3 regions of the Labrys sp. (in: a-proteobacteria) genome follow, and region 1 is predicted to be linked to each of the others. Evidence: predicted binding sites of a transcription regulator. Region 1 holds the regulator's gene; each other region holds the start of a gene.
The links. The regulator PhoB, encoded in region 1, activates phosphate uptake and scavenging genes when phosphate is short. The targets are predictions, from matches to a motif close to TGTCATNNANCTGTCAT.
Positions count from the first base shown of each region.

Region 2: the regulator PhoB is predicted to act here: its motif matches at 1,613-1,629, upstream of QM672_RS22945 (DUF47 family protein).
Region 3: the regulator PhoB is predicted to act here: its motif matches at 1,231-1,247, upstream of QM672_RS07415 (esterase-like activity of phytase family protein).

Region 1 is NZ_JASGFM010000055.1:19,901-27,495, forward strand. Features, by position in the region: gene QM672_RS29840 (RrF2 family transcriptional regulator) at 158-604, shown strand; gene QM672_RS29845 (aldo/keto reductase) at 687-1,637, shown strand; gene QM672_RS29850 (YciI family protein) at 1,723-2,079, shown strand; gene QM672_RS29855 (RNA polymerase sigma factor) at 2,076-3,338, shown strand; gene phoB (phosphate regulon transcriptional regulator PhoB) at 3,487-4,188, opposite strand; gene phoU (phosphate signaling complex protein PhoU) at 4,202-4,921, opposite strand; gene pstB (phosphate ABC transporter ATP-binding protein PstB) at 4,957-5,784, opposite strand; gene pstA (phosphate ABC transporter permease PstA) at 5,781-6,623, opposite strand; gene pstC (phosphate ABC transporter permease subunit PstC) at 6,635-7,595, opposite strand, start outside.
Region 2 is NZ_JASGFM010000030.1:27,177-34,771, forward strand. Features, by position in the region: gene QM672_RS22940 (ATP-binding protein) at 1-1,411, shown strand, start outside; gene QM672_RS22945 (DUF47 family protein) at 1,652-2,296, shown strand; gene QM672_RS22950 (inorganic phosphate transporter) at 2,296-3,300, shown strand; partial or broken gene QM672_RS22955 (2OG-Fe(II) oxygenase family protein) at 3,340-3,827, shown strand; gene QM672_RS22960 (Pnap_2097 family protein) at 4,132-4,890, opposite strand; gene QM672_RS22965 (MSMEG_0569 family flavin-dependent oxidoreductase) at 4,975-6,249, opposite strand; gene QM672_RS22970 (MSMEG_0570 family nitrogen starvation response protein) at 6,261-6,548, opposite strand; gene QM672_RS22975 (MSMEG_0565 family glycosyltransferase) at 6,541-7,595, opposite strand, start outside.
Region 3 is NZ_JASGFM010000005.1:162,232-169,826, reverse strand. Features, by position in the region: gene QM672_RS07420 (sodium-translocating pyrophosphatase) at 1-989, opposite strand, end outside; gene QM672_RS07415 (esterase-like activity of phytase family protein) at 1,399-2,946, shown strand; gene thiL (thiamine-phosphate kinase) at 3,115-4,101, opposite strand; gene nusB (transcription antitermination factor NusB) at 4,116-4,577, opposite strand; gene QM672_RS07400 (6,7-dimethyl-8-ribityllumazine synthase) at 4,574-5,101, opposite strand; gene QM672_RS07395 (riboflavin synthase) at 5,254-5,889, opposite strand; gene ribD (bifunctional diaminohydroxyphosphoribosylaminopyrimidine deaminase/5-amino-6-(5-phosphoribosylamino)uracil reductase RibD) at 5,893-7,032, opposite strand; gene nrdR (transcriptional regulator NrdR) at 7,151-7,595, opposite strand, start outside.

The sequences.
Region 1 (7,595 bases):
GCAATCCCGGTATAGGCGGCCTTTGCGCGGTTGAAGCAGAATTGGTGTGTCGGTCTGGAGATCGACACACTAGTCCGGGGCCTTATCGATTCGGTCCATAATCCCTATATTCGTGATAGACAGGATGGACTTTGTCCTGCGTGGAGCGAATCGGGCAATGCTGACGAACAAGGGCAAATATGGTCTCAAGGCGCTGGCGCACCTCGCCAGCCTGCCGGCCGGCGAGACGGCGCAAAGCCAGGAAATCGCCGAAGCCAACCGCATTCCCAAGAAGTTTCTCGATGCGATCCTGGGCGAGTTGCGCGTGGCCGGCATCGTACGCTCCAAGAAAGGCAAGGGCGGCGGCTACATGCTGGCGCGCGAAGCCAGCCAGATCAGCGTCGGCAATGCCATCCGGGTTCTCGACGGCCCGCTCGCGCCGATCGCCTGCGCCAGCCACACCGCTTATCAGCCTTGCCTCGACTGCCCGGATGTTCCAGGTTGCACCGTACGCCTTTTGATGCGGCGTGTGCGGGACCTCTCTTCCAACCTGCTCGACAACATGTCGGTGGAAGAGATGCGTCAGGCAGGGGGCGGGGAACAAGAGCTGACCTATTCGATTTGAACTCCCTGCGGCCCTTGAGCCCGAACCGGCACGGCCAAGTGCCGGACGGGTCCATTTGTTGTCATGAATATGGAGAGCATTCATGGAAAAACGTGCGATTGGACGGTCGGATCTGTCGGTTGCTCCGCTTGGCCTGGGTGGCAATGTCTTTGGCTGGAGCGCGGATGAGAAAGCCTCCTTCGCCGTCCTCGATGCTTTCGTCGGGGGTGGTTTCAACCTGATCGACACTGCCGATGTCTATTCATCCTGGGTTCCCGGCAATCAGGGCGGCGAATCCGAGGTCATCATCGGCAAGTGGATGAAGGCTCGCGGCAATCGCGCCGACATCGTGCTCACCACCAAGGTCGGCTCGGAAATGGGGCCGGGCAAGAAGGGCCTGTCGCGCGACTACATCGTCCAGGCGGTGGAGGACTCGCTCAAGCGCCTGCAGACCGACTATATCGACCTCTATCTCTCCCATTGGGAGGATCCGGAGGTCGAACTCGAGGAAACGCTGGGCATCTATGCCGAGCTGGTCAAGGACGGCAAGGTGCGGGTGATCGGTAATTCCAATCATAGCGCCAATACCATGTTCAAGGCGCTGGCGATCAGCACCAAGGAGATGTGGCCGCGTTTCGAGAACCTGCAGACGCAATATAATCTCTATGATCGCTCCGGTTATGAGCGCGAGCTCGAGGCTTTCTGTCTCAAGAACGAGATTGGCGTGACCAGCTATTTCTCGCTGGCCAAGGGCTTCCTGTCCGGCAAATATCGCAGCGAAGCCGATTTCGCCAAGAGCAATGCGCGTGGCGGCGACATGGGCACCTACCTCAACGAGCGTGGCCTGCGCATCCTCGCCGCCCTGGACGCGGTGGCCGAGGCCAAGAACGCCACGCCCGCCCAAGTCGCCATTGCCTGGCTGATTGCAAGGCCCGGTATCGTCGCTCCGATCGCCAGCGCCACCAGCGTCGAGCAGCTCTCCGACCTGATCAAGGCGACCGAGCTCAATCTTGGTTCGGCCGAGATCGAGCAGCTCACCAAGGCGAGCGCATAATTTTCCTGTCGCTGTCGAAAGCGAACGGGATGGCGCGTCATTGTCATGCCGGCGCATCATGCGCCGGCGGAGACAGGAGGAACCCATGCAGTTCGCAATTCTGATCTACAGCAGCGAAGAAGCCATGCTGAAGGCGGATCCCGCCAACAAGCAGCAGATCCTGGCGGCCTATCAGGCCTATACGCAGGCGCTCCAGTCGGCCGGTGCCCTCGGCCCCTGGAGTCGCCTGCGCCCGACGGCTTCGGCCACCACCGTGCGCATCGCCGACGGCAAGACCCAGGTGCTCAACGGGCCCTTCGCCGACACACGCGAGCAGCTCGGCGGCTTCTATATCATCGACGTGCCGGACCTGGATGCCGCGATCGGCTGGGCGGCGCGCTGCCCGAGCGCCGCCATCGGGACCATCGAGGTCCGGCCGATATGGGACCCGAAGGACTATTGAGCGAACGGCCCGAGCCGGTGTCTTCAGCCCCCGCGGCCGAGCTTGCCGAAATCGTGGCGCGACGCAGCTATGGCCGGCTCGTCGCTCTTCTCGCGGCGCGCTCCGGCGACATTGCGGGGGCCGAGGATGCCCTGGCCGACGCCTTTGCTGCGGCCATGGAACATTGGCCGGCGGGCGGCGTGCCCGCCAATCCCGAAGCCTGGCTGCTGACCGCGGCCCGGCGCCGCCAGATCGATGCGGCCCGCCGCGCCAGGCTGCGCGGCGAAAAGGCGGACGAGGTCAGCCGCCATGTCGAGGCCCTCGCCTCGGAGCAGGGCGAGCGGCATGCCGTGCCCGATGAGCGCCTGCGCCTGATGTTCGCCTGCGCCCATCCCTCCCTCGATGCCACCGTACGTGCTCCCCTGATCCTGCAGGTGATATTGGGGTTCGATGCCGGCGCGATCGCCAGCGCCTTCCTGGTCTCGCCCGTGGCGATGAGCCAGAGACTGGTACGGGCCAAGGCCAAGATCAAGCAAGCCGGCATCCCTTTCCGCATCCCGGAGCCCGACGAGTTGCCCGGCCGTCTCGACGCGGTGCTGGAGGCCGTTTATGCCGTCTATGCCGAAGGCTGGGCCGATCCGGAAGGGGCTCATGCCCGCGAGCGCAATCTGTCGACGGAGGGGATCTGGCTCGGCCGGCTGCTGGCCTCGCTCCTGCCCGGCGAGCCCGAAGTGCTCGGACTGCTGGCCCTGATGCTGCACGCCGAAGCGCGGCGGGCGGCGCGCCGCGGCCAGGATGGCGATTATATTCCGCTGGAGCAGCAGGACACCGCGCTCTGGGATGCGGGGCTGATCGAGGAGGCCGAGGCCTTGCTTGCCCGGGCCGGCCAGGTCCGCCAGATCGGCCGCTATCAGCTGGAAGCCGCGCTGCAATCGGCCCATGCCCATCGACGCATCTGCGCGACGACGGACTGGGCCGCGATCGTCACATTGTATGAAGCCCTGGTTCTACTGACAGCTTCTCCAGTGGCCGCCATCAACCGGGCCGTGGCGCTCGCCCGCCTCATGGGGCCGCAGGCTGGTCTGGCTGCACTTGACGAGGTCGCCGGTGACGGACGCATCGTCGATTACCAGCCCTATTGGGCCGCGCGTGCGGACTTGCTGGTGCGGGCCGCCAGACCGGAGGAGGCCCGCAATGCCTATTTGCGGGCGATCGGCCTGGAGAGCGATCCGGCCATCCGCCGCTATCTGCAGGCACGCCTGGCGGATTTGGCGGCGTGACTGCGCAGCGAGGGAGGAGGGCGGATATCGTCGCCCGCTCTTGCTCTCTACGTCGCGCACCCCCTAACCCTCTCCCCGTAGGAGCGTGGTGAGGGCGCAACGCAGCCTTGGCGAAGCGGAGCGAGCGGGCAATGCCCGCGAAACGCGCTCAGGATTGCTTGGCGAAGGTCTCGTCGAAGGAATAGCCGGCACCGCGCACGGTGCGGATCGGATCGATCTCGCGCGTGCGGTTCATCGCCTTGCGCAGGCGGCCGACATGCACGTCGACCGTGCGCTCGTCGATATAGACGTCGCGGCCCCAGACGCTGTCGAGCAACTGCTCGCGCGCGAAGACGCGTCCCGGTGCCTGCATCAGGAATTCGAGCAGGCGAAATTCGGTCGGGCCGAGGCGGATCTCGCGATTGCCGCGATGGACGCGCTTGGTCTCGCGGTCGAGGGAGATGTCGCCGGCCTTGAGAAGGGAGGCGACGTGATCGGGCTTGGCCCGGCGCAGCAGGGCACGCACGCGCGCCGAGAGCTCGGGCACGGAGAAGGGCTTGACGACATAGTCGTCGGCGCCGGTGGCCAGACCCCGCACGCGCTCGGTTTCCTCGCCGCGCGCCGTGAGCATGATTACCGGCAGGCGCTCGGTTTCCGGCCGCATGCGAATGCGCCGGCACAATTCGATGCCGGACAGGCCCGGCAACATCCAGTCGAGCAGAACCAGGTCCGGCACGCTTTCGCGCAGGCGGATCTCGGCGTCGTCTCCGCGTGCGACGCTATCCACCTCATAGCCTTCGGCTTCGAGATTGTAGCGCAGCAGCAGGGTCAGCGCTTCTTCGTCCTCGACGATCAGAACCTTGGGAGGCATGGCCTATCCCTTGTTATTTAGCCGGCACAGGAAGGTCGACGAGATCGGTGCTGTTGTCCGCCTTGGGCCGCTCTCCGGCCGGCGATTCACCGGTCACGAGATAGTGGACCGTCTCGGCGATGTTGGTGGCGTGGTCACCGATGCGCTCGATGTTCTTGGCGCAGAACAGCAGATGGGTGCAGAAGCCGATATTGCGCGGATCTTCCATCATGTAGGTCAGCAATTCGCGGAACAGCGAGGTATACATCGCATCGATCTCGCCGTCCGAGCGCCAGACCGAGAGGGCTTCCTCGACATTGCGTTGGGCGAAGGCGTCGAGCACCTGCTTGAGCTGCTCGAGTACCAGGTCGGCCATGTGGTCGAAACCGCCGAAGAGCTGGGCCGGCTGGGCGTGACTGTGGATGGCCACCACGCGCTTGGCGACATTCTTGCCGAGGTCGCCGATCCGCTCGAGGTCATTGGCCACCCGCAGGGCCGAGACGATCTCGCGCAGGTCGAGAGCCAGCGGCTGGCGCTTGGCGATGATCAGGATGGCCCTGTCCTCGACCTGGCGCTGCAACTTGTCGATCGCGGCGTCGAGATCGATCACCGCCTTGGCGCGCTGGGTGTCGCGCTTGAGCAGGGCTTCGACGCTGTCGGCTACGCTCTTCTCGGCATAGCCACCCATTTCGGCGATCATGTTGCGCAGCTCGCGCAGTTCCTGGTCGAAGGATGTAACGATATGGTCGGACATGCCGCCTCCAAATGAATTCGACGCTGGCCGAGGGATCAGCCGAAGCGGCCGGTGATGTAATCCTGCGTACGGCTGTCGTTCGGGGTGGTGAACATCTTGTTGGTCTGGCCGACTTCGATGAGGTCGCCCAGATAGAAGAAGGCCGTCACATCCGCGCAGCGCGCCGCTTGCTGCATATTGTGCGTGACGATCACGATGGTGAAGTCTCGCTTCAATTCGTCGATCAATTCCTCGATCTTGGCGGTCGAGATCGGATCGAGCGCGGAGGTCGGCTCGTCCAGCAGGACGACTTCGGGCTTCACCGCGATGGTACGGGCGATGCACAGGCGCTGCTGCTGGCCGCCGGACATGCCTAGGGCTGAAGCGTGCAGGCGGTCCTTGACCTCGTTCCACAAGGCGGCCTTGGTCAGGCACCATTCGACACGCTGGTCCATCTCCGCCTTGGAGATGGATTCATGCAGCCGCACGCCGAAGGCGATGTTGTCGTAGATCGACATCGGGAAGGGCGTGGGCTTCTGGAACACCATGCCGATGCGGGCGCGCAGCACCGCCGGGTCGATCTCCTTGCCGATGACGTTCTGGCCGTCGAGCAGCACGCGGCCCTTGGCGGTCTGCCCCGGATAGAGGTCGTACATGCGGTTGAGCACGCGCAGCAGAGTCGACTTGCCGCAGCCGGAGGGACCGATCATGGCGGTGACCTGCCGGTCGATCATGTCGAGATTGATGGCCTTGAGCGCATGCTTCTCGCCATAATAGAAGTCGAGATTCTCGACCTTGAGCTTCACGGCGGCGGCTGGATCGGCGAGGGGGCGTTCGGCAACCGCGATGGAGGCTTGGGGGGTAGCGGACATGGGAGCACTCATTTCTTGGGAGCGAGCACGAAGCGGGTCAGGATATTGAGCGCCAACACGCCGGCGGTGATGAGGAGGGCGCCGCTCCAGGCCACCGAGACGGCCTTGGGATCGGGGTAGGGCGCGAGCTGGTAGATGGCAGCCGGCAAGCTGGCAAAGGCATTGCCGAGATTGAGCGACCAGTTGGAATTGCCGAAGGCCGTGAGCAGCAGCGGTGCGGTCTCGCCGGCGGCGCGGGCCAGGGCCAGCAGGATGCCGGTAACGATACCGGTGCGAGCCGAGCGCCAGGTCACGAAGGTGATGACCTTCCACATCGGCGATCCCAGGGCAAAGGCGGCTTCACGCAGGCTGATCGGCACCAGCGCCAGCATGTCCTCGGTGGTGCGCACGACCACCGGCAGGATGATGATGGCCAGCGCCACCACACCGGCCCAGCCGGAGAACCCGCCCGTCGCCACCACGATCATCTGGTAGACGAACAGGCCGATCAGGATGGACGGCGCCGAGAGCAGGATGTCGTTGATGAAGCGCACCGCATCGGCGAATTTGCTGCCGCGGCCGGCCTCGGCCAGGAAGGTGCCGGCCATGATGCCGATCGGCGCACCGATCAGGAGGGCGAGCAGTACCATGACGAGAGAGCCGACGATGGCATTGCGCAGGCCGCCATCGGCCATGTCCTTGGTGAAGAGGTCCATGGTCAGCGAGGGCAGACCCTCGCGCAGCAGCGTGAACAGGATCCAGGCCAGCGCCAGCAGGGAGATCGCGGCAAAGCTGATCGAGACGACCTTGTAGGCATAGTCGAGGGCGCGGCGGCGGGCGAGACGGGCGCTGCTTTGGGCGAGATGGGCCATGATGCTCTCCCTTACTTGGCGTTGGTGCGCACGAGCATGCGGGAGATCGCAAGCACGATGAAGGAAATCACGAAGAGCACGAAGCCCAGCTCCAGCAGCGACTGGCTGCGCAGCGAGCCGGCCGGCGCGTCCGGGAATTCGTTGGCGATGGTGGAGGCGATGGTCGCGCCCGAGGAGAACAGCGAGGCCGATATTCGGTTGGCGTTGCCGATCACGAAGGTCACCGCCATCGTCTCGCCCAAAGCGCGGCCGAAGCCGAGCATGACGGCGCCGACCAGCGCCGTGCGGCCATAGGGCACCGAGACGTTGCGGAAGACTTCATAGGTGGTGGCACCGACGCCATAGGCCGATTCCTTCAGCATGGCGGGCACCGATTCGAGGATCTCGACGAACATCGCGGTGATGAAGGGAATGATCATCAGGGCCAGGATGATGCCGGCCGTGAGCATGCCGGCGCCGTTGGTGGGGCCCTTGAACAGATAGCCGAGCACCGGCACGTGCGAGAGGACGGAGATGATCGGCGGGTAGATCGTCTGGGCCAGGATCGGCGCCACGATCAGCGACCCCCACATGCCGAAGATGATCGACGGCACGGCCGCCAGGAGCTGGATGGCGATGCCGATCGGCCGCCGCACGCTCTGGGGCGCGATCTCCGTGAGGAAGAAGGCGATGCCGAAGGACATCGGCAAGGCAATGATCAAAGCGAGAATGCCGGTGAACAGCGTGCCGTAGATCATGACGCCGGCGCCGAATTTCTCGGTGACGGGGTTCCAGGCGGTGGACCAGTAGAAGCTCGGCCCGAAATGGGCCAGCGCCGGCCAGCCGCCATAGAAGAGCAGCACGACGATCGAGCAGAGCAGGATCAGCACGAGGGAGCCGCAGCCATAGAGGGCGGCCTTGAAGATGGGATCCAGGTTGGCGCCCGGAACCGTCTTGGCCCCGGGCGAGGGAGAACCCTGCGCGACCTTTGCG
Region 2 (7,595 bases), on a different contig from region 1:
CACCAACATCGAGGCCGAAACCGCTGAAATTGGTTTCTGGCTGACCATGTTCAAGTACCGGACGGCCGATCCGGAACGCCAGTATCTGGTTAAGAAGGTTGGCGAGCAGCACAATGCCCTGGCCCGGTATCGCGAATTGATCTCGGTGGACCGGGACCGGCAACTCCACGAAGGATTGCGCGGGCGGCATCTAAAGGTATTCGCCAACACCAGGGCGCTGATCGCCGGCGAGACCCGGATCAGCGCGGATGCGCGACGGTTCGCCCAACTCGCCGAACAAATAGACGACATTTTTGACGATCAGATCCAGCCGATGCTGACAAGCAATCTGTCGGAGCCCCAGGACAAGGCGGACACCGCCATCGAACATGTGAAGGCGACGCTCCGATACCTCATTCCTGCCTATTTCCTGGTGGCGCTGGCCGTTGGAATATGGCTCGCCCTCGCGACCAATCGACCCCTGAAGAGGCTTGCCGACGGCACCAAAGCGATCAGGGCGGGCGATCTCGATCATCGTATCGACATCCGTGGCCGCGACGAATTCGGCAGGCTTGCCGAACAATTCAATCTCATGACCGAACGGTTGCAGGAGACCACGGTTTCGCGGGATCTGCTGGAGGCGAATGAGCGAGAGTTGCAGCAGAGCGTGGGAGACCTGCGCCAGGAGATTGCCGACCGTAAGCAAGCCGAACGGGAACGGGAAGCGTTGCAGGCGAAACTGCGGCGCAGCGAAACTCTGGCGACTATGGGGCAGTTGGTGGCCGGCGTCGCGCATGAGGTGCGCAATCCCCTGTTCGGGATTTCCTCCACCCTTGATGCGATCGAAGCGAATGCAAAACTCGGCCAGATCAATCCGCGCTTCAGCGGCGTGCTGCGTCGCGAGGTGAACCGGCTGAACAAACTAATGTCCGCCTTGCTCGAATATGGCCGCACATCACCGGATGATCGCGCGGTTGAATCGGTGGCCAAGGGACTCGTGGAGGCCCTCCGCTCCTGCCGGGCGGCTGCCGAGGCCGTGGGTGTCACTCTCGTCAATCGGGTATCGGAAGACGCCCTGGTGATGATGAACTACGACCGCCTGGTGCAGGTGCACGTCAATCTGATCGAAAATGCGCTGCAGCATGCGCCTAGGGGATCGGAGGTGATCGTCACCACGCGGGCGACGGTGGATGAAGGGGGAAGCCGATGGATCGAGTATTGCGTCGCCGATTCAGGCCCCGGGCTTGCGGCTGAGGATTTGCCGCATCTGTTCGATCCATTCTTTACGCGACGACGCGGAGGTACTGGGCTCGGACTCGCCATCGTTCGGCGGATCGTTGACGAGCATCACGGGGTCGTCGAGCCCGGCGACAATCCAAAGGGCGGCACTGTCATGATCGTACGCCTGCCGGCGGCAGTGTCGAAAGATTGAGATGCCGCCGCCTATCGCCGGCCACGGCCGTTCGCCAGCGGTGGCCGGTTTCGCTGCCCAAGGTCTCGGGAGCGATGCCGCCCGAGACGCGGCTGTCGCGTTCGCCCGGCGTCGAGGACATTGATCGCCGAATGGTCCATTGCAGATCCTGAATGCTGTTCTCTTTTTCGACCGGACCTTTACGCGCAACGGTTTTCATCTATGACCGCTATGTGACAATTCTACAGCCGGATTCGATGCATGCTCAGCTGGTTCAAGAAGCTCCTGCCGCGTGAGGACAAGTTCTTTCACCTGTTCGAGCGCCATTCGAAGACGGTCGTCGGCGCAGCAGAGGCGATGAAGGCGATGCTGGCGGGCGAGGGCGATATCGAAAAGCACTGCAGCCGCATCGTGGAGCTCGAAGACGAGGCAGACGAGATCACCCGCGAGGTGCTGCTTGCAACCCGCCGCAGCTTCATAACGCCGTTCGATCGCGGCGACATCAAAGATCTGATCCAGTCCATGGATGATGCGATCGATATGCTCAACAAGACGGTGAAGACCATTCGGCGCTTCGAACAGCACGTATTCGAGCCTGGCATGCGGGAAATGGGTGTGCTGATCGCCGAGGCTGCGCATCTGGTCGCCGAAGCGATACCGCTGCTCACGCAGATCGGGCCGAATTCGGCAAGGCTCAGCGCCCTCGCCGAAGAGGTCACGCGGGTCGAGGACAAATCGGACGAGCTTTACGAAGAGGGGCTGAAGAACCTTTTCCGCATCAACGGCACCAGCAATGCCATGGCCTATCTCATCGGCAGCGAAATCTATGGCGAACTGGAGAAGGTCGTCGACCGCTTCGAAGACGTCGCCAACGAGATCAGCGGCATCGTCATCGAGAACGTCTGATGGAAACAGCTCTCGCCTTGCCGCTCCTGGTCGGTCTCATCACCGTCGGGCTCATTTTCGATTTTCTCAACGGCCTGCACGATGCGGCCAATTCGATCGCCACCATCGTTTCGACACGCGTGCTCAGGCCGCATTATGCCGTGTTCTGGGCGGCATTCTTCAATTTCATCGCCTTCCTTTTCTTCGGCCTGCACGTGGCCGAGACGCTTGGTACCGGCATCATCGATCCCGGCATCGTGACGCCGGCGGTGATCTTTGCCGCTCTCATGGGCGCGATTGTGTGGAACGTGCTCACTTGGCTGCTCGGCATTCCGTCGAGTTCCTCGCACGCACTCGTTGGTGGGCTTGTGGGGGCAGGTCTCGCCAAGACGGGCGGAAGTGCCGTCGTGCTCTCAGGCCTTGCGAAAACGGTCTCGGCGATCTTCCTGTCGCCGGCGATCGGCTTTTTTCTCGCTTTGGTGCTGATTCTGGCGGTGTCCTGGATCTTCGTTCGGCAAACGCCTTTCGCCGTCGACCGTACCTTCCGTATTCTGCAATTCGTCTCCGCTTCGCTCTATTCGCTGGGGCACGGTGGCAATGATGCGCAGAAGACGATGGGCATCATCGCGGTGCTGCTGTTTTCACAAGGCTATCTCGGTTCGAGTTTCTACGTGCCGTTCTGGGTCGTATTGTCCTGTCAGGCGGCAATGGCCCTCGGTACGCTCGCCGGCGGCTGGCGGATCGTGCATACGATGGGATCGAAGATCACGCGGCTCAATCCGATGCAGGGTTTCTGCGCGGAAACCGGCGGTGCTTTGACCCTTTTCGGTGCGACCTGGCTGGGCATTCCGGTCTCGACCACGCATACGATCACGGGTGCCATTGTCGGTGTTGGCGCGGCTCGTCGTGTCTCGGCCGTTCGATGGGGGCTGGCCAGCAATATTGTCGTCGCCTGGGTCGTGACGCTTCCCGCCGCGGCGATCATTTCGGCTCTGGTCTACTTCCTGGCGGCGATGTTTGGCTAAGCGATCATGGACCCGAGCTAGATAGGGCAGCGCGCCCAGATCCGCTACCCCGGCCGCGATGCCGCCGGCAGCGACCAGGGGGCGGTGCGCACAAGGATGGCGGCTTCGTCACCGTCCTGCTGCAGGATACGACGCCGGGCCTGCGTATTCGCACCGAAGAAGGCGTCTGGATCGATGCGCCGCCCGTACCCGGCACCTTCGTCATCAACAGCGGCGAGCTCCTGGAAATGGCGACGAACGGCTTCGTGCGCGCCGACGTTCACGACGTCGTCACGCCGCCGCGCGGCACGGAACGCTTTTCGGTCGCCTTCTTCCTCGGTGCCCGCTATCACGCCAAGATACCGGTTATCCCGTTGCCGGATCAGCTTCGGGGCAGCGAGCGGGGCGTAACGGTCGATCCACTCAACCCGATCTTCCGGGAGGTGGGCATCAACCATCTCAAGAGCCGCCTGCGTTCCCATCCGGATGTTGCCGCCAAACATCATCCGGACCTGCTTCACCTCCTGGAAAAGGCGGGAACTGCGTAGCCCGCCGGCCTTTCGTGTGAGACTCCCCTCGGCTCTCCTGCACGGTACCCATGATCGGCAGGAGCCTGAGGCCGATAACAGGGGCCGCCTGGCCAACTCATCGCCGGTGGGGTGCCGCCGGCTTACAGTGACGCGGCCGGGCGGATGGCCTTCATCGCGACAAGTGGCGTGGCGCGACTATCGCACCGCTACGCTACCTGAGAAATTGGGTGGTCGCCCACGGCTGCCCGCCGGCCATCCCGCGGCACGCTTTCGTCATGGGAATTGATCCACCAAGTCTTCTGTCGCCAAAGCGGCGTCTCCTTCAAAGGCGTTTTAAAGTACGGATATCCGCCAGCGGAGTGCCGTCATTGCTTCGATTGATGCGGCAGCAAAGAAGTCGCAGGTCACGCCGGACATGCAAGGTGCCGAGGTGGACCGTGATCGCCTCGCCCGGATCGAGGTTCGCGAAGTAGGTGATGTCGCGTCGCGCAACGTTGCAGATCCGTGTTGGCGGCGGCGTGAGGGCCCACTCCGTCCTGTCGGCGAAGGCCAGAAAGCTCGTGAAATACAGAAAGCCGGCTCCGTTGAAATCTTGGCTCGGGCACGGCGTGAACTCCAAGCACTCGAAGGTTATCCGAGGGTCATGGTCGGGCATGCGCGGCGCAAGTTGGGGCGGCGTTACGGCAGCAAATGGGGGCAGGCCTGCAACCTCAATGCGGGCAATCGAATGGTTGGAGGCCCCCGCCTTTCGATGCACGAAGACCGAGGTCAGGATGACCGAGCCGATGGAAGCGCCATCGATCGCCAGTTCATGGCAGCTGCGCATCTGCGTGCGCGAGATCCGCGACAGCGCGCTGCGGATATGCAGGACATCATTCTCCCGAGCCTTTTCGAAGGCCGCCTCGCAGACTTCCACCGAACGAAAGGCGGCATAGACGGGTGCACCGGCTGCGTCCCTGAAGTCGGGTACCGGCCGGCCGACCATCTGCGCCAGCATCAGCCAGTGCCGATGCCCCAGTTCCTTGAGCAGCCAGGTCTCCGACAGGCCGTTCAAGGCCAGATGCGGCATGCCGAGGAGCACCGGGCCAAGGCCGGCCTGCGCCTTTTGCGGTTCGTGTGCGAGCGGTCGGTCGATCAGAATCGGAGCGTTCATGGGGAAGTACCTTCAGACGGCCATTCGGGCAGGCGTCGAGCCCATCTCGTTCGCCCGTAGCGCCGCGAGATGATCGACTACGAAGCCGGCGTCCCGGCCGACGCTCAGGAAGCGCCCCGAACCCCAGGTCCAGAGCCAGGGCATGCCGATCACGTAAAGGCCTTGCACATCCGTCACGCCGCGCCGGTGCGCGGGATAGCCGGTCTCGTCGAGGAAGGGCAGGTCCACCCACGACCAATCCGAACGGAAGCCGGTGCTCCATATGATGCCGGTAATGCCGGCGGCTTCCAGGTCGAGGCTGCGTACCGGCTCGCCGGGTTGCCAGACGGGGCTGTAATGCGCCCCTTCCGGCGCAATGATGGCCTTCTCGGCGATGTGTCGGTCGATCAGCGCGCAGATGCCGTTATAGACCGCATCGGCGGCATCGAGGTTGCGGGCGAGGTCGTCGGCGAGTGCCAACCGCCCGTTCTCGATGCCGGTGAGACGGCCATGCAGGACCATGCCTTCGTTCGCAAAGCGGCGCAGGTCGATGTCGCGGCCGCCGCCTCGTCCGGTGAGGTAATGGTTGGCATTGCCTCGGACTTTCTCTCCGAGCGGATGGTCTTCGACCGTCATCTCGTACTGGCCGAGGTCATCGAGCCAGTCCACCGCATCGCGCCCGCGATAGAAGCGAGGGCAGCGCGGTGCGCTGCCGACGACGAGATGCACGGTGCGGCCCGCCAGATGGAGATCCTCCGCGATCTGACAACCTGATTGGCCGGAACCGACGACCAGGATCTTGCCGGACGGCAACTGGTCGGGGTTCTTGTAGGCAGAGGAGTGAATCTGGACGATCCCCTTGGGGACGCCGGCGGCCATGGCCGGGATTTTGGGAATGTGGTAGGCGCTGACGGCGAGGATGACGGCGTCCGCGGTGACATGGCCCTCGCTCGTCTCGACCAGGAACCCTTCGTCTCTCCGGGCCACGCGCGTGACGGCGACGCCTTCCCGGACCGGCACACCGGTCCGCCGTGCAAAGGTCTCGACATAGGCGACGATCTCTTCGCGCGGCATGAAACCGTGCGGCTCTGAACCAGCATAGGGAAAGTCCGGCAGCTGGCATTGCCAGTTCGGGGTCACCAGACAGAAGGCATCCCAGCGCTGGCTGCGCCAGGTGTGGGCAATGCGGTTCTTCTCGAAGACGACATGGTCGATGCCATGCCGCTTGAGATGATAGCTCGCAGACAGGCCAGCCTGCCCGCCGCCGATCACGACGACGCTGTGATGGATGGGAAGAGGGGCACGCATGGGCAGCTCCTTCATTCGATAAAGGTGATGCAGGTGACGAAGGGGGCGGGGTTGTCGGCGAAGCGGCGGGCGCGGACCTCGATGTCGTGCAACTGCCCGAGCGCTCGGGCGCAGGGCACGCCGTATCGGGCTTCCACACGGCCGCTGGCGACGTTGAGGGCGGTGCGGCAGCGTTCGAGAAAGTCGGTGAGCGGATAGGAGCCACCTGGCGCGAAATAGTCCTTGATGACGAGGGAGGGGGAGTAGCAACTCGCCTCCTCGCCATCAGGCCAACGTATGACAAAGCGCATCTCAGGCATGCTGGCGGGCTCCAAGGGTTCGATAGGCGGGTAGGTGGGCGCGTGCGGTATCGGCCCAGTTGTGCCGCGCGGCGATCGCCAGGCCACGCTGGACCAGCCTTTCGCGTTGAGGAGAACGCATGGCCGCGACCATCGCGTCCGCGATCGAGCCCGTTGACAGGGGATCGCACCAGATCACGTCGTCATCGGCGAGGTAGTCGGTGAAGGGCGCGATGTGCGAGGTGATGACCGGGATCCCGCATGCCATGGCCTCGATGACGGCAAGGCCGAATCCTTCCTTGAGGGAGGGAAAAGCCAGGGCCGAGGAGATCCTGTAGAGGGCAGCCATCTCCGCCTGGGGTATCGGTCCCGCCAGCACGACGGAGCCTGGCAGCAGGCGGGACTGGCCGAGGGCCAACCTGAATTCGGCCTGATAGGCGGCATGGTCGAGAACCGAGGCACCGCCCGCCAGCACGAGCTGGGAACCCGGCAAGACGGTCTGTGCTTGGCTGAATGCCTGCAGGATGCGGAGTGTGTTCTTGCGTTCCTCCACCCCGCCGACGCTCAGGAAGACGGGGCCTCGTCCAAGTCCGAGGCGACGCACCAGGCCTGATTCCGAGCCGTCCCTCTCAGGCTGGAAGAAGGCGGCATTGACGCCATTGCCGACCATTGTCGCGGCGATCCCCATGTCGCGGTCGAGCTTGCGGCGCCAATGCTCGCTGACGACGAAATGGCGGTCTGCGCCATGGATGGAGCGGGCCTGCAGCGCTGCGACGCGGGGATCCTCGAACCTGTCGACATGGTGCACGGTGCGGGCGAAAGAGTTGATCAGACGTTCCTTGCGCAGCGTCGCCAAGGCGTTGCCCGAAATGCCGTCATGCGCATGGAACACATCGAAGCGTCGGTGGGCATGGTCGCTGAAATAACGCAGATAGTCGGCAATGCGTGTTTCCACCATTCCGAAGGTATCCCCCTCGAAGGGGGAGGCGGGGACACAGGCGGTTTCGCACTGCGCCTTCCGGAAGAAGCCCGCTGCCCTCGCGTCCGGCGCATGTACGACCGCCTCAT
Region 3 (7,595 bases), on a different contig from region 1:
CCGCCAATGGTGCCGATCGAGCCCCAGCCGATCAGAAAATGCGTGGCGACCGCCAGGCCCGCCACCGAAAGCACGGCCGAAGCGATGAAGCCCTTGTAGAGCGCGCCCATGATCGACTGGTTGGCGCCGAGCTTGACGAAGAAGGTGCCGACGATCGAGGTGACGATGCACGCCGCGCCGATACCGAGCGGATAGAGCAGCACGTTGGAGAGCACCGGCGTTCCGGCGAACAGGATCGCCGCGAGCACCATGGTGGCGACCACGGTGACCGCATAGGTCTCGAACAGGTCGGCGGCCATGCCGGCGCAGTCACCGACATTGTCGCCGACATTGTCGGCGATGGTGGCAGGGTTGCGTGGGTCGTCCTCGGGAATGCCGGCCTCGACCTTGCCGACGAGATCACCGCCGACGTCGGCGCCCTTGGTGAAGATGCCGCCGCCCAGACGGGCGAAGATCGAGATCAGCGAGGCGCCGAAGCCCAGAGCCACCAGCGAATCGATGATCTCGCGCGCCTGCTTGGGATCGGCGAAGGAGAGCTGCATCGGGCCGGTCAGCACATAGTAGTAGACGGCGACGCCAAGCAAAGCGAGACCGGCCACCAGCATGCCGGTGACAGCACCGGCCTTGAAGGCGACTTCGAGCCCCTGCCCCAGCGAGTTCATCGCAGCCTGTGCCGTGCGGACATTGGCTCTCACCGACATGTTCATGCCGATGAAGCCGGCAAGACCCGAAAGCACTGCGCCGATCAGAAAGCCGATGGCGCTCGGGATCGAGAGGAAATAAGCGACCAGCGCGAAGATGATGATGCCGACGCCGGAAATGGTGACGTATTGGCGCCTGAGGTAAGCCTGTGCGCCTTCACGCACGAAACCGGCGATTTCCTGCATCCGGGCGTTGCCGGCGGGCTGCGCCATCACCGACTGGAATGCCCAGATTCCGTAAACGAGGGAAAGCGCCCCGCACGCAATAATGACCCACAGAGAAAGCATGGACTAAATGTTCCTTGTTCTTTACTCGCACAAGCCACTGAACAAATCGCACGAACGAACGACCCCTGCCCTTCGTATCGAAGGTCAGGATATTGCAGGTGCGGCGAATCCTCCCACCGGAGCCGTCTGATTGTCCGGATTGCCGCGATGCTGCCAAAATCATACGGGCAGCGCAACCGACGCCGTGCGTTCGCGGCAAGTTCTTTCGAAGATCCTCTTGGTGCGTCACCCGCCGGAAAACTGTCACGCCTCTGTCATCGGCTCTTGCCAAGGAAGTCCACGCTGAAGCGTTTCGCAATTCGGCCATATTGCTGAAAATTGCGAAGACACGTCGAAACAACAATGACCGGGAGCAAAGACGCGTTTTCGCTGAGGCGCGTCTGTGTTCTGGCCACCGAGCGAGATTTCCATGCGCCTTCTTCGCACCATCCTTCTCACCACCCTCCCGGTTCTGCCGACGCTGGCAATGGCCGAGCCCCTTGCCATCAACGAGCCCTTCGTTTCTTCCGCCCCGGGCGAAGAGAAGATCGATTTCGCCGGCGGCAGCTTCGTCAATCATGGCCTGGTCGGCGTCGGCCGGCTGAGTGCCGACCTCAAGGACGAAAAGGGCGACACGCTCGGCTCCTTCTCCTCCATGGCGATCGATCCCAAGAGCTGGAGCAAGACCGCCACCGGCTATAAGGGCCAGCTCCGCTCCCTGCCGGACCGCGGCTACAACAATCCCGACAAGGGCCTGTTCTTTGACTACCAGGGCCGCGTCCTCGCCTTCGACTTCGCCTTCACGCCCTATTCCGGCCCTGCCCTGCCCGCCGCCGTCACCTCGCAGTCGCAGATCGAACTGAAGCCGCTCGACGGCAAGGGCGTCTTCCTCACCGGCCTCGACGGCAAGCCGACGACGGGGGCCGATCCCGCCGACAACACCGTCGAAATGAACGGCTATACCCTGCCTGTACCGCCGGCCGGAGCGCTTGGCGCCGGCTCCCTCTCCTTCGACGCCGAGTCGATCGCCTATCGTTCCGATGGCAGCTTCTATGTCGGCGATGAATATGCCGCCGCCGTCTATCTGTTCGGACCGGACGGCAAGCTGAAGGGCCTCATCCCGCCCGGCCCGGCCCTGGTTCCCACCAAGAAGGGCAAGATCAACTTCACCTCGATGGAAGCGCCCGACACCGGCCGGCGCAACAATCAGGGCCTGGAAGCGATCTCGCTGACGCCGGATGGCAAGACCCTCTACGCCGTGCTGCAAAGCGGCGCGCTGCAGGACAGCTCGGCCGGCAAGAACCAGGCGAACCGCGCCACCACGCGGATCTACGTCTATGACGTCGCCTCGGACCCGCTGCCCAAGACCCCCAAGGCCGTCTACGCGATCGAACTGCCGGTCTATTCCAAGAAAGGCGACGGCAAGATCGACAGCACGGCCGCACAAAGCGAGATGGTGGCGCTCGACGACCACCGCTTCCTTCTGCTCGCCCGCGACGGCGCCGGCCATGGCTGCGACTGCAAGAATCCGGAGATGTTCAAGGCCATCCTGGTGGTCGACACCAGCGGCGCCACCAATCTGGCCGGCACGGACTATGAAACCGGCACCAAGCCGATCGCGCCCGCCAAGGACGACCGCAATGTCCTCGACCCCACCATTACCCCTGCCCGCTCCCTGGTGCTGGTCAACCTGTTGAACGCCACCCAGCTCGGCAAGTTCGGCCTCAACATCGACAATGCCAAGTCCAACGATCTCACCCTGTCGGAAAAATGGGAAGCCATGACGCTGGTGCCCGCCCTCGACTCGGCTGCCCCGAACGATGCCTTCCTGTTCGTCGGCAACGACAACGACTTCCTCACCAGGAAGGGCGTGATGAAGGGTCAGAGCTACGACGCCGGCCTCACCAACGACACGCTGGTGCTGGCCTATCGCCTGACCCTGCCGGAAGACCTTGCCAAGGCTTTGGCAGGGAAATAAGGGCATCGATGAGAGTGGGGGTAGTTGCCCTCACCCCCGCCCCCTCTCCCAACCTGGGAGAGGGGAGCATCGGCGTCGCGGTTGATAACGGTCGGGCGAAGCGCACGACAACAAGGCGGAACACAACGCCTGCGGCTCCCTCTCCCGAATCGGGAGAGGGACAGCCCCTCAAAAATGACTGAAACTGCCTCGGGCGAACCGGACGTCGTTGCCCTCACTGTCGAACCATCTCGGAACATGATGACCCGATGTCACCACGCCGATCGGGCTGACTGGTACCCCGGACTTCCGCGCTGCCGCTTCGAAAGCGGCGCGTTGCCCGGAAGGCACGGCGCAGAGGATCTCGTAGTCGTCCCCTCCCGTTAGGGCCGTTTCCAGCAACGTCGCGTCAAGCTTGCAGGCTGCCTGCGCGGCTGGCGAAAGCGGCACGGCATCGCGTTCGACATCGGCCGACGCACCGGAAGCCCTCAGCAGCTTGGCGAGATCGCCGACGAGGCCATCGGAAATATCCATCGAGGCCGAGGCGTGGGCGAGCACCGCCGGCGCCAGCGCCGTGCGCGGCTGTGGCAGGAGGTAGCGCCTGGCCAGGTGATCGCGCTCCACCTCTGCAAGCCCGACCAAGGCAGCCGCGCCGCGACGTGCCAGCAGACCCAGAGCTCCGTCGCCGATGGATCCACTGACATAGAGGATGTCGCGAGGCTGCGCGCCGTCGCGGCGCGGAATGCGATCGGAGGGCACCAGGCCGAAGGCGTTGACGGCGATCGTCAACGGCCCCGTGGTCTTGACCGTATCGCCGCCCAGCAGAGCAAAGGCGAATTCCTTGCCGTCGACCGCCAGGCCCTCGGCGAAGCGCTGCAGCCAGTCCTCACGCCAACCCGGCGGCAGGGCAAGGCAGAGCGTATAGGCATGCGGCCGCGCGCCCTTGGCGGCAAGGTCGGACAGGTTCACGCGCAAGGCCTTGCGCGCGATGAGATCGGGATCATCGTCGGCGAGGAAATGAATGTCGGCGACAAGCGCATCGGTGGTGACCACCAGATGCTCGCCAGGCGGCACACTCAGCGTCGCAGCGTCGTCCGTCAGCCCGCGCGCACCGGGATGGGCCGCGAGCGGGGCGAAGAAGCGGCTGATCAACTGGTCTTCGGTGAGCCGCGCCATGCGAGGACTGATGCTCAGGAAGCCTGGAGATGGTCGTTGCGTTCGGCCTTGGCGATCTTGTCGAGCACGGCGTTGACCATGCCGGCCTCCTCGCGATCGAGGAAGGCATGCGCGACGCTGACATATTCGGAGATCGTCACCTTCGGCGGGATGTCCTTGCGATGCAGCAATTCATAGACGCCGGCACGCAGGATGGCGCGCAGGATGGCATCCACCCTCTTGAGCGGCCAGCCATCGGCCAGCGCCTGGTCGACCTTGGGATCGATGCTGCGCTGCTCGCGCACGACCCCGCCGACGATGTCGCGGAAGAAGCTCTCTTCGGCCGGCGAATATTCCACGCCATCGATCTCCTGGCCGATCCAGTGGTTCTCGAATTCGGCCAGCACCTCGACGACATTGGTGCCGCGGATGTCCATCTGGTAGAGCGCCTGGACGCTGGCAAGGCGCGCAGCAGAACGTTTCTGGGCGCGGCTCATGCCTCGACCCCATGCAGGCGGCGTTTCAGGGCAACCATGTGCAGGGCGGCATCGGCCGCGCCGCCACCCTTGTTCATTTCCGAAATGCTGGCGCGAACCCGGGCCTGCTCGTCATTCTCGACGGTGAGGATGCCGTTGCCGAGCGGCAAGGCGCGCTGCACCGAGATGTCCATCAGGGCGCGCGAACTCTCGCCGGCGACGATGTCGTAATGGGTGGTCTCGCCGCGGATCACACAGCCCAGGGCGATTGCCGCATCATAGGCACGGCCGCGCTGTACCGCGGCGTCGAGAGCCATCACGATGGCCGAGGGGATTTCAAGAGCACCCGGCACGGTGAGCACGTCGAAGCTGCCGCCAGCCGCCTTGATGGCGCCGGTCGCGCCGGTGAGCAGCCCGTCGGCGATCTCTTCGTAATACCGGGCTTCGACGATCAGGATATGCGGCGGTAGCGGACCGCCGAAGCCGGACTCGGTATTTTCGAAGGAAGGGGCGGAGGAACTGGAAACACGCCTGGGACCGGCCATGGGAATTCTCGTCTCAGAGGAAAGGCAGGCTCTACACGCGCCGCCTGAATGCTGTTGGATTGACGGCGTTCCTAGAGCATCGTGTCGAAAAGGGAAAGCCGGTTTTGAGCAGGAGGGATGTGACCGCGAAGCATGGCGGGGCGCGGCCTGTCTCAGCCTCCGGCGCGATCACTCCAACGTTCGGTCCCGACATCCGCCAGCCGCGCGGCATAGCGCGCCATGGTGTCGATCTCGATGTTAACAGTATCGCCCACCTCGGCATTGCCCCAGGTGGTGACGCAGAGGGTATGAGGGATCATCATCACGCCGAAATCCTGCCCCTCCACTTTGTTGACGGTCAGCGAAGTGCCGTCGAGCGCCAGGGATCCCTTCTGGGCGATGAAGCGCGACAGGGCGGCAGGCACGCGGAAGGTGAACTGCGAGGTGCCGTCCTGGTCCTTGCGATCCAGTACCGTCGCCACCCCATCGACATGGCCGGAGACGATATGTCCGCCGAGTTCATCCCCGATCCGGAGCGCCCGCTCGAGATTGAGCTTATGCCCCACGCGCCAGGCGCCGAGCGTCGTGCGCCCGATCGTCTCGGAAGAGGCATCGACGGTGAAGAGCGTGTCGCCCCCCGGCCGCAGGGCCAGACTGGTCATGGTAAAGCAGATACCGGCCACCGCCATGGAGGCGCCCACCGTCATGGTGTCGGCGGGATAGGAGCAGGCGATGGTGATGCGCTTGGCGGAGCCGTGGTCCTCCAGCGCGACGATCTCGCCAATGTCGGTGATGATGCCGGTGAACATGGCTCAGTTCCTGCGTTGAATGGTCATGGTATCACGGCCGACCATACGAGCGGCCAGATTGGGCAATTGCCCGTCAATTTTCGCCTGAAGCTGCGATGTCAGGGCCGTCACCCCCTCCCCGATCGGTTCGGGCGAGGTGAACTGCACGAACTCCTCGACGAGATCGGCCTCGACCAGGCCGGCAGCCAGCTGGGGGCCGGCTTCGACCAGCAGGCGGGTGACGCCCCGTGTGCCGAGCAGGCGCAAGGCCTCGCCGAGATCGAGGGATGCTCCCCCGCTGGGCGAAAGGGCCGAGCAGCCGATCCGCATCACCTCCACCCCCGCCTCGACCAGGTCCCGTTCCGGTTCGACGGGGGCGTCGGCGCGAGCCATGACCCATACCGGCACCTCGCGTGCCGTCTCGACCAGCCGCGAGGAGAGCGGGAGCCGCAGCCTTGAATCGAAGATGATTCTCACCGGCGACTGGGCAGCTATGCCGGGCAACCTCACGGTGAGCATCGGATCGTCCTTGAGCACTGTGCCGATCCCGACCGCGATCGCATCGCTCTGGGCCCGCATCAGGTGCACATGGGCACTCGCCTCTTCGCCGGTGATGCGAACCGGGCGCCCGCCGGGACCGGCGAGCTTGCCGTCCGCGGAGACCGCGATCTTCACGGTGACTCCGGGCCGGCCGAAGGTCACGCGCGTGATATGCCCGACATGGGCCTGGAAGGCCTCGTCCGCCAGCACACCCTCGCGAACCTCGAGGCCATAGCGCCGCAGCATGTCGAAGCCGCGCCCGCCCACGCGCGGGTCCGGATCGCGCAGCGCTCCGACGACACGCGCAACGCCGCCGCGCGCCAGGGCATCGGCGCAGGGGCCGGTGCGCCCGTAATGCGAGCAGGGTTCGAGGGTGACATAGGCGGTGGCCCCCTTGGCCAGTGCTCCAGCCTCGGCCAGCGCCTGCGTCTCCGCATGGGGCCGCCCACCCGGCTGCGTCCAGCCCCGGCCGACGATGATATCGGCGTCGCCGACCCGGCGGACGATCACGCAGCCGACAGCCGGGTTTGGCCAGGTATTGCCAAGTCCCCGCCGGCCCAGCGCCAGAGCCGCCCGCATGAAGCGTTCGTCACGCCGCAGGGCATCGATGGCGGAGACAGGCATGGCGAAAGTCACGGGAAAGCATCAAACCGGCAAGGGGGCTCGAAGCAGCAGATAGGCTTGCCGCATGCGTCATGCAAGCGCGACACGGGAATGCCGCGCCCACATGGACCGGCAGAGCTCACTCCTCGTCCACCCGCGTCTCGTCCTCGATGCTCAATTCATCGAGAACAGCCGTAAAGTCCTTGGCCTCGCTGAAATTGCGATAGACCGAGGCGAAGCGCACATAGGCGACATCGTCGAGGGCCTTGAGCCCCTTCATGACGATCCGGCCGATCTGCTCGGAGGTGATCTCGCTTTCCCCCAGGCTCTCGATCTGCCGAACCAGGCCGTTGACCAGCCGCTCAATGCGCTCCTCATCGACCGGGCGCTTGCGCAGTGCCGTGGTGATGGAGCGCGAGAGCTTGTCGCGGTCAAACGCAACCTTGCGGCCCGAACGCTTGACGACCGTCAGTTCACGCAATTGCACGCGTTCGAAGGTCGTGAACCGTCCCCCACAGTCCGTACAGACGCGGCGGCGGCGGATCGAGGTTCCGTCATCGGTGGGGCGGCTGTCCTTCACCTGC